Regions from separate parts of the Lysinibacillus sp. NPDC097868 genome, predicted to be linked through region 1. Evidence: riboswitches for the same ligand, from Rfam matches in the RefSeq annotation. Region 1 holds a riboswitch; each other region holds the start of a gene.
What was found. A riboswitch is a leader RNA that binds a small molecule or an ion and turns the genes downstream of it on or off. The one in region 1 is predicted to bind S-adenosylmethionine.

Region 1 (3,156 bases):
ATGCTGAAGCAAGTTAGAAAGGGGCCAAGAAGTAGCCCCTTCAATAAAACATTTGCTTATGTTTACCACATATACGAATGCTCTTTACAAACTAGCTTAAAGACTAGCTTTTTCTCTTAATGCATCTGCCTTGTCCGTATTTTCCCAAGGCACATTTAAATCTGTACGACCAAAGTGACCATAAGCAGCCGTTTGTTTGTAAATTGGGCGACGTAAATCTAGCATTTTAATGATGCCTGCTGGACGTAAATCAAATAGTTCGCGAACCCATTTTACGATTTCGCTTTCGCTTACTTTTCCTGTACCAAATGTATCTACTGCGATTGATACTGGTTGTGCTACACCAATGGCATAAGCAAGTTGGACTTCAGCACGTTCTGCTAAACCAGCAGCAACAATATTTTTTGCCACATAACGAGCAGCATATGCAGCAGAACGGTCTACTTTTGTAGCATCCTTACCAGAGAATGCGCCACCCCCATGACGTGCATAGCCACCGTATGTATCAACGATGATTTTACGTCCAGTAAGTCCAGCATCTCCTTTAGGTCCACCAATAACAAAACGACCTGTTGGGTTGATGAAATATTTCGTTTGAGCATCTAATAACTCACTAGGTACTACTGGTGCTATTACTAACTCTTTTAAGTCTGATTGAATTTGCTCAAGTGACGCTTCTTCGTCATGCTGTGTTGAAATAACAATAGTATCGACACGAACTGGGATGTTGTGTTCATCATACTCAATTGTCACCTGTGTTTTACCGTCCGGACGTAAATATGCTAGCTCCCCTGATTTACGTACTTCTGTTAAACGACGAGCTAATTTATGCGCTAAACTAATTGGTAAAGGCATTAACTCGGGTGTTTCGTTACAAGCGTAACCGAACATTAATCCTTGGTCACCTGCACCAATAGCTTCAATATCTGCATCAGTCATAGAACCTTCACGCGCTTCTAATGCTTGGTCTACACCTTGGGCAATATCTGGTGATTGTTCACCAATTGCTACTAGTACTGCTAAGTTTTCAGCATCAAAGCCATATTTGCCACGTGTATAGCCGATTTCTGCTACTGTATCACGCACAATACCTTTAATATCTACATAAGTAGAAGTAGTGATTTCTCCTGCTACTAATACTAGCCCTGTTGTTACAGTTGTTTCACACGCTACACGTGCATTTGGATCTTCTTTTAAAATAGCATCTAAAATGGCATCCGAAATTTGATCACAAATTTTGTCTGGATGTCCTTCTGTTACACTCTCTGATGTAAACAATCGACGGTTTGTCATTTGATTTTCCTCCTATTACTCTTACAAATAGCATTTGCGAAATTAATACGGTACTCATTACCCATGTCAAGTTCGCTCCTGAAGGATAGAACTTTCAAGCCGTTGTTGCTTTTAACATGAGGATTTCGAAAGATCCGTCATTATAATAAGGAAAGAATTGTATATACTTACCTTTACATTCATTATGAAAATAAAAAAAATCCTTTTCTCACGTATTTTACATGAGGAAAGGAATAATGACTTCGTAACCTTTCACTCTTATCGTTCAAGGGTTTTTCCCTTGCATCAGGTTGGCACCAGCGCATGTCGTGAAATAGTTCATGCAGGTTGCCGGGTTTCACAGGGCCTGACCCTCCACCAGCTCGGGATAAGAGTATCCGTTCAATTCCTCATCTTACGTAAAAGGTCGAACGTTGTCAATTATTTTATGACTTTTTATTGAAAGTTATTTAAAACACGAAAATAATTTTTGAATTAGTATAGATTATTAAAGCAATTGTGTTATACTATTTTTGAAATTAAGAAAAACTCCCTCAAACTCAAGGGAATACTATAAAAAAGGATGGTATTTAATCGATGAATTCAGTAGAAATTGCAAACGAACTGAAGGAATTATTAAACGGCGGGAACATTAACGTTCAACTTTCAGTACCACAATTAGCGGAAAAAGCTACATCTCGTGGTGAGGCTATGTTAACAGTAGATGGCGCAGTTCGTGCAGAAACTGGCAAATACACTGGTCGTTCACCTAAAGATAAATATACGGTAGAAGAAGAAAGCACAAAAGATAAAATTGACTGGGGTAAAGTAAACCAACCAATTTCTTCGGAAGTGTTCGATAACTTATATGTAAAAGTAGTTAAATACTTAAAAGAACGTGACGAATTATTCGTATTCAACGGTTTTGCTGGTGCTGACAAAGATTCACAATTAAGCATCCAAGTAATCAATGAATATGCTTGGCATAATCTTTTCGCCCATCAATTATTTATCCGTCCAACACAAGAAGAATTAGCTTCTCATGTTGCTGACTTCACAGTTATCTCAGCTCCTAACTTTAAAGCAGATCCAGCTATCGATGGTACATCTTCTGAAACATTCATTATTGTATCACTTGAAAAGAAAATCATCCTAATCGGTGGTACTGAATATGCTGGTGAAATGAAAAAATCTATTTTCGGTATTATGAACTACCTATTACCACAACAAGGCATCTTATCAATGCACTGTTCAGCAAACGTAGGTGAAGCTGGCGATGTGGCATTATTCTTCGGTTTATCTGGTACTGGTAAAACAACTTTATCAGCTGACCCTGACCGCAAATTAATCGGTGACGATGAGCACGGCTGGTCTGACAACGGCGTATTCAATATTGAAGGTGGTTGCTATGCAAAAACAATTAACCTTTCTGCTGAAAAAGAACCTGAAATCTATAACGCAATCCGCTTCGGTTCTGTACTAGAAAACGTAGCTGTAGATCCTGAAACTCGTGTTTGTGATTACGATGATGTTTCATTAACAGAAAATACACGTGTTGCTTACCCTATCCAATATATTGAAAATATTGTTGATCCATCTGTTGCAGGTCATCCAAAAACAATCGTTTTCTTAACTGCTGATGCATTTGGTGTATTACCTCCAATCAGTAAATTAACAAAAGAACAAGCAATGTATCACTTCCTAAGTGGTTTCACATCTAAACTTGCAGGTACTGAACGTGGTGTAACAGAGCCAGAGCCAGTATTCTCTACATGCTTCGGTTCTCCTTTCCTTCCACTTCCAGCAACTGTTTATGCTGAAATGTTAGGTCAAAAAATCGATGAGCATGGCGCACAAGTATTCTTAGTAAACACTGGCTGGACT
Region 2 (3,156 bases), on a different contig from region 1:
CGTTTGTCTGTTTTCGTTGTAATCATATCGCCAATCCATTGGATGATAAATACGACTACTAAGATCAAAATAGTTGCCATTAATGTCACATCTTGGCGATTACGTTGGAAGCCATCTAAAAAGGCTAAGTTTCCTAGGCCGCCAGCACCAATAATTCCAGCCATTGCCGTATACCCAACGAGTGCTACAGCCGTTACGGTAATTCCAGAAATAAGTGCTGGTAATGATTCTGGAATTAGTACTTTCCAAATAATCGTAGACGTTTTAGCACCCATTGAGCGGGCTGCTTCAATAACGCCTTTATCAATTTCACGTAATGCTATTAATACCATTCGTGCATAGAATGGTGCAGCACCGATAATAAGTGCTGGTAAGGCTGCATTTGCTCCTCGGATTGTCCCAAGTAAAAACTTTGTAAATGGGATTAGTAAAATAATTAACACGATAAATGGTATCGAACGAAATATATTAACGACCGATCCTGTTAAAAAGTTAACGATTTTATTAGCCCATAATTGGTGTGGACTCGTTAAAAAGAGGATAATGCCAATGGCTAAACCAAGTATAAATGTTACGACTGTTGAAAGAGTGGTCATATAAAGTGTTTCATATGTGGCTGTCCACATTTTTTCCCAGTCGACATTCGGAAAGAGACTAGTTAGCATTTGCAATCACCTCCGTTTGTACTTCAACTGTATTTAAATAACTTAAAGCAGCTGCTACGTTTGTCTCTGTGCCATCAATTTGTACAATAAGTGTACCGTATGCACCATTTTTAGTTTGTGAGATATTGCCATGGACAATACTTATTTCCACATCAAACTGTTTTACTAAATGCGATATAACAGGCTGCTCTGTTTTTTCACCAACAAAGACAAGCTTAACAAGGTGTCCCGTTGGATAATTTACTCTAAGCTGTGCAACTGTCTCCTGGGTTTCCTTCGTATCGGTAATTTGAGAAACGAATTTTTTAGTAATGGCCGCTTGTGGTGCTTGGAACACTTGTAATACTTCACCACGCTCTACAATTTCTCCAGCCTCCATTACCGCTACCCGATGACAGATTTTGCGGATTACATGCATTTCATGGGTAATTAATACAATTGTTAAGCCTAATCGTTCGTTAATGTCGACAAGCAGATCAAGAATTGCATCTGTTGTTTCTGGATCGAGTGCCGATGTAGCTTCATCACATAACAACACTTCAGGATTATTGGCAAGTGCTCGTGCTATGCCAACACGTTGCTTTTGACCACCTGATAGCTGTGATGGATACGCCTTGTCACGTCCTTCTAATCCAACAAGTTTTATAAGTTCTTTCACACGTGCGTCTCGCTCACTCTTAGCTATACCTGCAATTTCAAGTGGAAAAGCGATATTTTCAGCAACTGTTCTTGACCAAAGTAAGTTAAAATGTTGGAAAATCATACTTACCTTTTGTCTAGCATCACGCAACTTTTGGCCCTTAATAGATGAAAATTCTTGATTGTTCACCTTCACCGTACCTGTTGTCGGCTTTTCTAAACCGTTTAATAAACGAATCATCGTACTTTTACCAGCGCCACTATAGCCGATAATGCCAAAAATCTCACCTTTGTTAATCGTAAGATTGACATCTTTAACAGCAGTTAATTCGCCATTTGCGGTTTTGTATTTCTTCGTAATATTTTGAAGCTGTATCATAGCGAATACTCCTTTTCTCATATAGAAAACCCCTTCACTCACAGACAAGTAGAAGGGGTCACGTACTTTATACGCTAAACCGTTCTCTCATCTTTCAAAGAAAAATCTTTGAGTGATTTGGCACCTTTTCACATATGTGATGGTTGCCGGGCTTCATAGGGCACTTCCCTCCGCCGCTCTTTATAAGAGTTCGATATATTTAATAGTTTTTAATATAGTTGTTACTTTACCATGCTAGCAAAGTTCAGTCAATTGGTTTTTTTAACAATTCGTATAAAAACGGTACGGATTGAAATGCATAAACCTTCTCTATAACTTTTCCTCCATCGCTAACGAGTAAACAAGGTACACTTTCGATTTGAAAATCATAAGCTATTTGCTCTAAAAAATTTATATTTGCCTTACCTAATTTTAACTGTGGCAGTAACTGTTCTATGATATCCATCATTTTAGATGCAACTGCACATGTTCCACACATCGGTGTATATAAATAAAAGGCCGTTTTTTCACCAGATTTTACAGCCGTTTCCCACTGCTCTTTTGACCATTCTTCCATTTTTCACGCAACCTTACAAAATATATTCATTATGGATGGAAAAATGCGCGCGTAATAAAATCATCGCAAGCACTTTCCTCGGTGTAGTTTCTACTTCTTTATAAGTAGGCATTGTCCGCAAATGCTCCGCCTCAGGATAATGTCTGTCCATTAATGCTCGTAGTTTATCTCCTGATGCATCTGCATCAAAAAATGTATATAGCTCACAGCCCTCATATGGGTCGAGTAATTCTTCTAATTGATGCACACCAATTGTACCATTTGTACAAAGTATTGTAACATCTTCACTCAAAATAGGTTCTATTTGAAGCTTATCCGAACGGCCTTCCACGATTAAACATTTCCCTTCGAACATCACGCCACCCCCATTTAGACAGTTATCTACTACAATAATTCATCGCAATTTCCTGATTGATTTAACACGATGCATAGATCTACTTGTTAACAATCATTTCCACATGTCTCTTCGCAATTTGGACAACATTTTGGTGAGTCACTATACTATCGTTTACTTGCAGAGTTTAGCTTTGTACACATCAAATTAACAACTAATAACTCGTGTTATATAATAAAAAACGCCGGTGTGTATGCCGACGTTTTTCTATTATAGGCTTGTTTATTCTGCAATCATTTCTTCGTATTGTTCTGCAGTCATAAGGCTTTCAATCTCTGAAGCATCAGCAGGTTCTACAACGATCATCCATGCTTTTTCGTATGGTGATTCGTTTACGAATTCAGGGCTATCTTCTAAATCTGCATTTACTTCAACTACAGTACCTGAAATTGGTGCGTATAATTCAGAAACAGTTTTTACTGATTCTACGCTTCCAAATGGATCATCTGTTTTAATTTCGTCGCCAACTTGTGGAAGCTCAACGAAAACGATATCTCCTAATTCAGATTGTGCGAAATGTGAA
Region 3 (3,156 bases), on a different contig from region 1:
CGTCTATTGGAGAATATCTCTCGTTTTTTCTTTTTGTTGTCTATTTAAAGATTATTAGTCTACATTAGCTAGCTATAGATGGCTTTTTGCCATAGTATGTGCACAGTATTGATTATATTTTGTTGGATAGACAGGAATGTTATTAGATTGTATGAATAAATTATAGATAATGATTGTGGTAGATGTTCTAGTTGCCATTGTCGTAAGTATTGTTTTTTTAGTCAGCACATCAGTCACTAATGAAATAAGGCGTTTTGACTTGAGCTACAGTAAGGGATATGGAATCATCATAAATAGAAATTAGCGCTGAAAGAGATACGTAGATACGGTAGAGAGGGTTTTTTGTGAAAACTGAATTTAACAAAAATAAAGTTGTGATGATTGTACAATATTGATATACATGCAATAATGATTAAACCTATGCAAAAGTGATTGTTGGAAATAATTGACTTTAAGAGGCTTATGTTAAGCTAAGGTAATGGGAAAATTAAGGCTTTAGGTGGGGTAAAAAATGGTGCATCACGTGCAATCTCTTATTGAACATTACGGGTATTTTGGGATTATTCTTATACTAGTTGGAGGGATTGTCGGGCTGCCACTTCCTGACGAAATTTTTTTAACCTATGTAGGGTATAATGTTTATCGAGAAAATTTAGAGCATATTCCTGCATTAATAAGTGCTGCGGTGGGAGCTGCAGGAGGCATCACTCTCAGCTACTTTGTTGGTCGTCGATTCGGTTTGCCGTTATTACAAAAATATGGGCCGAAAATTCATATAACTGCAAAAAAAATTGAGTTTACGAAAAAATTGTTTGAAAAGATAGGGCCTGTACTATTATTAATTGGATACTTTATACCTGGCGTTCGTCATCTTACAGCATATATTGCAGCAATTAATAATTATCCTTATAAAAAGTTTGCTGTTTATGCGTATGCAGGTGCAATCGTATGGACTTTCACATTTATTACTTTAGGGAAAGTGCTAGGAAATAAGTGGCGTTTTGTTGGTATGTATTTATCTCAATACAGCCTATTCGCAATATTGTTATTTATAATACTAATGCTGATTGTGTACTATTTATTTAAAAAAAGAAATACTATTAAATGAATACAGCCTGTTAAAAGTAGGTCTGCTACAAATGTTTATAATGGCATTTGAGGCAGACCATTTTTGTATAGAATTAAGGCAAAATCGCAAATGAACGTACAGGGAATCCAGATGCTTTTTCAGGCTTTGGCACAATATTGAAAATGACTGCTCCTTTTGCTGGTAGCTTATCTAAATTCGTCATTAGTTCAATTTGATATGTATCCTGATCTAGTACAAAGTATTCGCCATCCAGCGTACCGTTTTTACGGAAATCTGCCGCTGAATCTGTATCGAACGTTTCGTGACCAATTGCATTGATATTTCGTTCTGTAAATAAAAACTGCAACGCTTCTAATCCCCAACCTGGAATATGGTTATGACCGTCTTTATCTTTATTATTAAACAAATCCTTATCTGGCCAACGTTTACTCCAATCAGTTCGCAGTGCAACAAATGTACCTGCTTCAATTTCTCCATATTCTGCTTCGAAATCTAAAATATCTTGTACACGTAACGTGAAGTCATTGTCCAATTCAGCTTCCTTAGACTTATCAATAACAATTAGCGGTAGGACAAGTTCTTTTAATTCTAATTCGTCTAAGTAGCGTGTATCTGAAACAAAGTGGATAGGTGGATCGATATGTGTTCCATATTGCCCGGGAAACGTAAATTGTTGAGCAAGGAAGCCGTCATTATGCGAAAATAGCGTTTCAAATTTGGCATCTTCAAACATAAAGAAATGAGGCGAGTTAGGTCCGAATGTGTGTGTTAAGTCGACCCATTGCTTAGATTTTAATAGCTGCAATGCTTGTAAAAGTTCATTTGTCATTTTTATTCCCTGCTTTCTTTATGATAAGTGGTGAATCAATTTCATCATTAAATACGAACATTGAAGAAAAAAATATGATTATTCCCATCATTACGCTAAAGGCGGATGCTTTTTGCAGGCAGGCACCGAGCCGCATGGGTCGCCGCCTTCCGCTTCCGCTCCATTCAAATGTTCGTGATTTCTCTTATAAAAACTATTATGAAATTAACTCTTGTTTAAAATAAAATAAAAAAAGAGCCCTACTTGTAGAAGAGGACCCTCGTGTAACTGAAGTCAGTCTCCTCATCTTTTTGCGAAGTTCGCAAATTGGAATTAGCACCATGCCTAAGACTGGTTGCTGAGACTTCATAGGGCCAATCCCTCCATCTCTCTTGATAAGAAAAATATATGAATTTTCAGAAATAGTAATACCAAATACTTTAGCATAATTATAAATAGTTTACAAGTTCTATAGGATTGCACGGTTATAAAAAATAAGAAGCCTTCTTTATCACCAATATAAAATTACCGCTATACTACAGCACCCACCTTCTGATAATACAATTCGAATATTATCTGGCGTATATTTCGCTTCAAACTTCGCCGTAACGCCCGCTGAAGAAATGAGTTTTTGCACTTCATCTTGCTTGGAAAGCTGTGCGGCATTCTTAAGATCATGTGCAAATTGATCAGACCCTTCAATTTTCTCTGTCAGTAATTGGGCCTGCTGCATAATTGGCTGAATTTGTTTGGCAGATGTCTTCAACTTCAATGTATTAATAGGCGGGTACGGATTAGGGTTTGGAGATGTGGGCATCGCAAGTTGTCCCGGCAAATGATGCGGTAAAGGCGAATTAGAAATGCCCCAATTTGGATAATGATTTACATAAACATAATACGGATAAGGATTGTAATACAGCAGAATTCCTCCAATCCATAGCTAATATCTTAGTGTATCTTATGTAGCAGCATTATGTTTTGTGTTGAGGGTCATCTTTTATATGGAGCGTGTACCATGGTCGTGGAGATAAAGGGAAATTAACTAAAATAGTAGAATAAGTAATAGATAATGTAGAAAAGGGGCAGATGGGATGAATCGTTTAAATTTAATTACATTGGGTGTAAAAAATATGGTAGAATCGTTGGCATTTTATCGTGATGGCCTTGGGTTTGAAGTAGTCGTCTATGGGGATGAAACAAATCCAGATGTTATTTTTTTCAATAATGCAGGAACAAAAATATCTTTATTCCCAATTGA
Region 4 (3,156 bases), 910 kb from region 1:
ACAGTGGCTACAAAGTGGTGAAGTTGACGCTGGTTTCCTTAACGGTCAAAAATCGGAGCAATTTCAATTTATCGAATTGGTCCAAGACCCCCTTTTGTGTATAGTTTCTGATCAAAGCTCTCTCTATAATCGTTCAGAAATTGATATTACTGAACTAGAAGACATGCCTTTTATAATGACATCGTATCGAGGAACTAATGATGTAAAAGTAATTTTAGAGCAGTACCATGTTAAACCGAATATTCGATTTGAGCTATCGGAGGAGGTTGGGATTATTTCGATGATTTCACACCATTTAGGCATTACTATTTTACCTCGATTAGTGATTAACCGATTACCGTCCTCATTAAGGGCTATCCCACTAAAGCAAGGTGGTTATCGTACGATAGGGCTAGCGATGAAACATCAAGCCTCACCGGTAACTAAAAAGTTTGCGGAAATTTTAAGTGTGTGGCTAAAAGAACAAAATAAGAAATAGGTTATTTAAGCTTTTTACGTTAAAATAGAACATGTAGATTGCTTATTAATTTGTTATTTTTCAAAAATGATAGTTTGAAAAGAAAAGGTGAGTGTGAGTGGGGACATTACAAGGAAAAACCGTACTCATTACAAGTGGGGGAACACTTGAAAAATGGGATCGTGTGCGAGGGCATACGAATTTATCGAAGGGGTCAATGGGCTGTTATTTGGCTGAAGCAGCTCTAGACGCAGGTGCAGACGTCATCTATATGCATGGCTATTTTGCGCAACTGCCGATTAATCAAGATAAAATGCGTACAGTACGCTTTGAAGGTATTGAAGATTTAAGTGACAAGGTTCGTCATGCTGTACAAAATGAACAAGTAGACATCGTTATTATGGCAGCTGCAGGCTCTGATTGGGTCATTGATAAAGTATACGATCAATCCGGGAATTTAATGGAAGGTGCAGGGAAGATGCCGTCTGACGAGCCCCCTGTTATTCACTTTAAAAAAGCACCAAAAGTGTTAGGGCAAATAAAGGGTTGGCAGCCAAATGTCACTTTAGTAGGATTTAAGCTAGAGGCAACGGACGATGAGGAGTTTTTACTGTCCCGTGCACGTCTTCGTATGAAAACAGCAGATGCACAGTTGATGGTTGCCAATAGTTCACAATCTTTATATGGCGGACAAGAGCCACATTGGATTGTACCCGCACAAGGACAACCTATCAGAGTCATTGGTAAACAAGAAACTGCAAAAGTGTTAATGGAATACTTACAAAACGAATAAAGAGCAGCTGTGTAGAATATATAATTCTGCACAGCTTTTTTATGTTTTGAACATTCATACTAATGCTTTCAAGATCATAAGTTGGATTTCGAGAAATTTTCGAGCAATAAAAATGTACCTTTTTTCGCTATTGTATAGTATTCAACTAGGTTTTATAATATTTATATTGACAATAGGTTTTCTGAATTATAGAATTATTTCCAAGAAACGTAAACTCTTATCGCGAGAGGTCTGGAGGAATGAGGCATAATGAAGTCTCGGCAACTGAGTTAATCGGTGCCAACTCCAGCAAAGTTATCTGAGAGATAAGGGGAGGCATCAAATCGTCTTGATGCGTGGATCTCTTTTATACACAAAAGTATGAAAAAAAGAAGGGGTGTATCGTATGTCTCAACTGTCTAAGATTGATGATAAGAAATTAGAAGTTATTGCGAAGGCTATTCAAAATTTAGAATTTGGTGAAGTGCAAATTACCATTCAAGATGGAGTTATTGTCCAAATTAATCGACTGGAAAAACAAAGATTTCCTCAAAAAAAGTAAAGTTTTAAAAGAAGCAGAGAAATTAACTCGGGACCAAATTTTAAGCTTATTGTCGCCACATAGTGTCCTGAGTTAATGTGCAACATCAATGAACTTGGTTCATGTTCCAATATTGAACGCAAGGGCAGTTTGTTCTAAATATTTTTAACTTACAAACAAGAAAAGTAGGCATCTCAAAATAAAATTTGAAATGCCTACTTTTTATTTTATTCGTAAAAGCTCGTTGGGATTTGACCAATATGCCTACGATGATAAAGCAATGGCTCCTTCTGCGCATTATCAATTTCTAAAATATGACCAATGAAAATCGTATGGTCTCCTGCATCAATTTTTTTAAATGTTTCGCATTGCAGCGTAGCTAAAGTATCATGTAATATTGGCAAACCATGTAAAGAATTAGACCATTTTACTTGCGCAAATCGGTCAGGGATTTTGCTTGAAAATACCGTACATAAATGTGTTTGATCGTTCGCTAAAATATTTACCGCAAATTTGTTCGTATTACTAAAAAGTGGATGCAGCTGCGATTTTTTGTCCAATGACCATAGGATAAGGAGTGGATCTATGGAAACAGATGCAAAGGAATTGACCGTTAAGCCAATCGGTTCATTCACATCATTGTAAGCTGTGACAACTGTGACACCTGTTGGATAATTACCTAAAGCCTGTTTAAAAGCAGTTACTTTGTCCGTCATACAATCACCTCTTATTATTTTATGGAGAAAACAGGTTGTTTGTTCTTACTCATTTTTCTGTTGCTATAAAGGAAAGCCTACAAAATAATCCAGCAACTGTAAAGCGTATATTATTCAGTTGTTATAATATAAAAATTTCTAAAAAGAGAAAGAGATCTTAAATATGGGTATTTGATATAGGTTTTTAAAGAGATACTTATTTTATTTATTGACTATATTAATGACATATGATAGAAATTCCGCAATAATTTATAATTATAATTTTCTGAAAATTTGAATTGTATTTACTTAATAAAAAATGCTTGATTTATTGATTCTTCGCCTATTGAATGAGTTAAGCATTTTCAAATCACATATGTTAACTCGACATCACCCGAAATATTGGGATGGGTCAATAAGGGGAAATCAATCGTTTTATAATCAAAATTTAAGTGTAGATGATGTAAAAAGTATTGCTTTAAATATAGCTAAACAAAATAATACGATATTAGCCAAAAAAGGAACAAATGGTATGTTCAGAGTAGAGGGACAAGTAGATGGTGTTAAATACGTATTAGGGATTAAAGATGGGCATATTAGACAACTATATCCAAAAAACTAATGTGAGGTGAATATATGATGGAAGTAGTAACAATTAATGAATTTGTTGTAAAAAGAATTATCGACGATT

Region 2: another riboswitch for S-adenosylmethionine. It lies ahead of ACIQXJ_RS16450 (methionine ABC transporter ATP-binding protein); the one in region 1 lies ahead of metK (methionine adenosyltransferase).
Region 3: another riboswitch for S-adenosylmethionine. It lies ahead of ACIQXJ_RS19505 (cyclase family protein); the one in region 1 lies ahead of metK (methionine adenosyltransferase).
Region 4: another riboswitch for S-adenosylmethionine. It lies ahead of ACIQXJ_RS09875 (YezD family protein); the one in region 1 lies ahead of metK (methionine adenosyltransferase).

The regions. Positions count from the first base shown of each region.
Region 1 covers NZ_JBIWBS010000001.1:2,908,685-2,911,840, forward strand. The annotation lists gene metK (methionine adenosyltransferase) at 97-1,293, opposite strand; SAM riboswitch class I at 1,549-1,667, opposite strand; gene pckA (phosphoenolpyruvate carboxykinase (ATP)) at 1,870-3,156, shown strand, end outside.
Region 2 covers NZ_JBIWBS010000002.1:335,619-338,774, reverse strand. The annotation lists gene ACIQXJ_RS16455 (methionine ABC transporter permease) at 1-665, opposite strand, end outside; gene ACIQXJ_RS16450 (methionine ABC transporter ATP-binding protein) at 655-1,683, opposite strand; SAM riboswitch class I at 1,768-1,872, opposite strand; gene ACIQXJ_RS16445 (thioredoxin family protein) at 1,928-2,239, opposite strand; gene ACIQXJ_RS16440 (toprim domain-containing protein) at 2,253-2,594, opposite strand; gene gcvH (glycine cleavage system protein GcvH) at 2,856-3,156, opposite strand, start outside.
Region 3 covers NZ_JBIWBS010000004.1:91,938-95,093, forward strand. The annotation lists gene ACIQXJ_RS19500 (DedA family protein) at 512-1,108, shown strand; gene ACIQXJ_RS19505 (cyclase family protein) at 1,182-1,919, opposite strand; SAM riboswitch class I at 2,199-2,300, opposite strand; gene ACIQXJ_RS19510 (YuzC family spore coat inner layer protein) at 2,410-2,715, opposite strand; gene ACIQXJ_RS19515 (VOC family protein) at 2,990-3,156, shown strand, end outside.
Region 4 covers NZ_JBIWBS010000001.1:1,994,563-1,997,718, reverse strand. The annotation lists gene ACIQXJ_RS09885 (LysR family transcriptional regulator) at 1-478, shown strand, start outside; gene ACIQXJ_RS09880 (phosphopantothenoylcysteine decarboxylase domain-containing protein) at 576-1,250, shown strand; SAM riboswitch class I at 1,465-1,562, shown strand; gene ACIQXJ_RS09875 (YezD family protein) at 1,636-1,791, shown strand; gene ACIQXJ_RS09870 (flavin reductase family protein) at 1,998-2,486, opposite strand; gene ACIQXJ_RS09865 (hypothetical protein) at 2,842-3,087, shown strand; gene ACIQXJ_RS09860 (hypothetical protein) at 3,102-3,156, shown strand, end outside.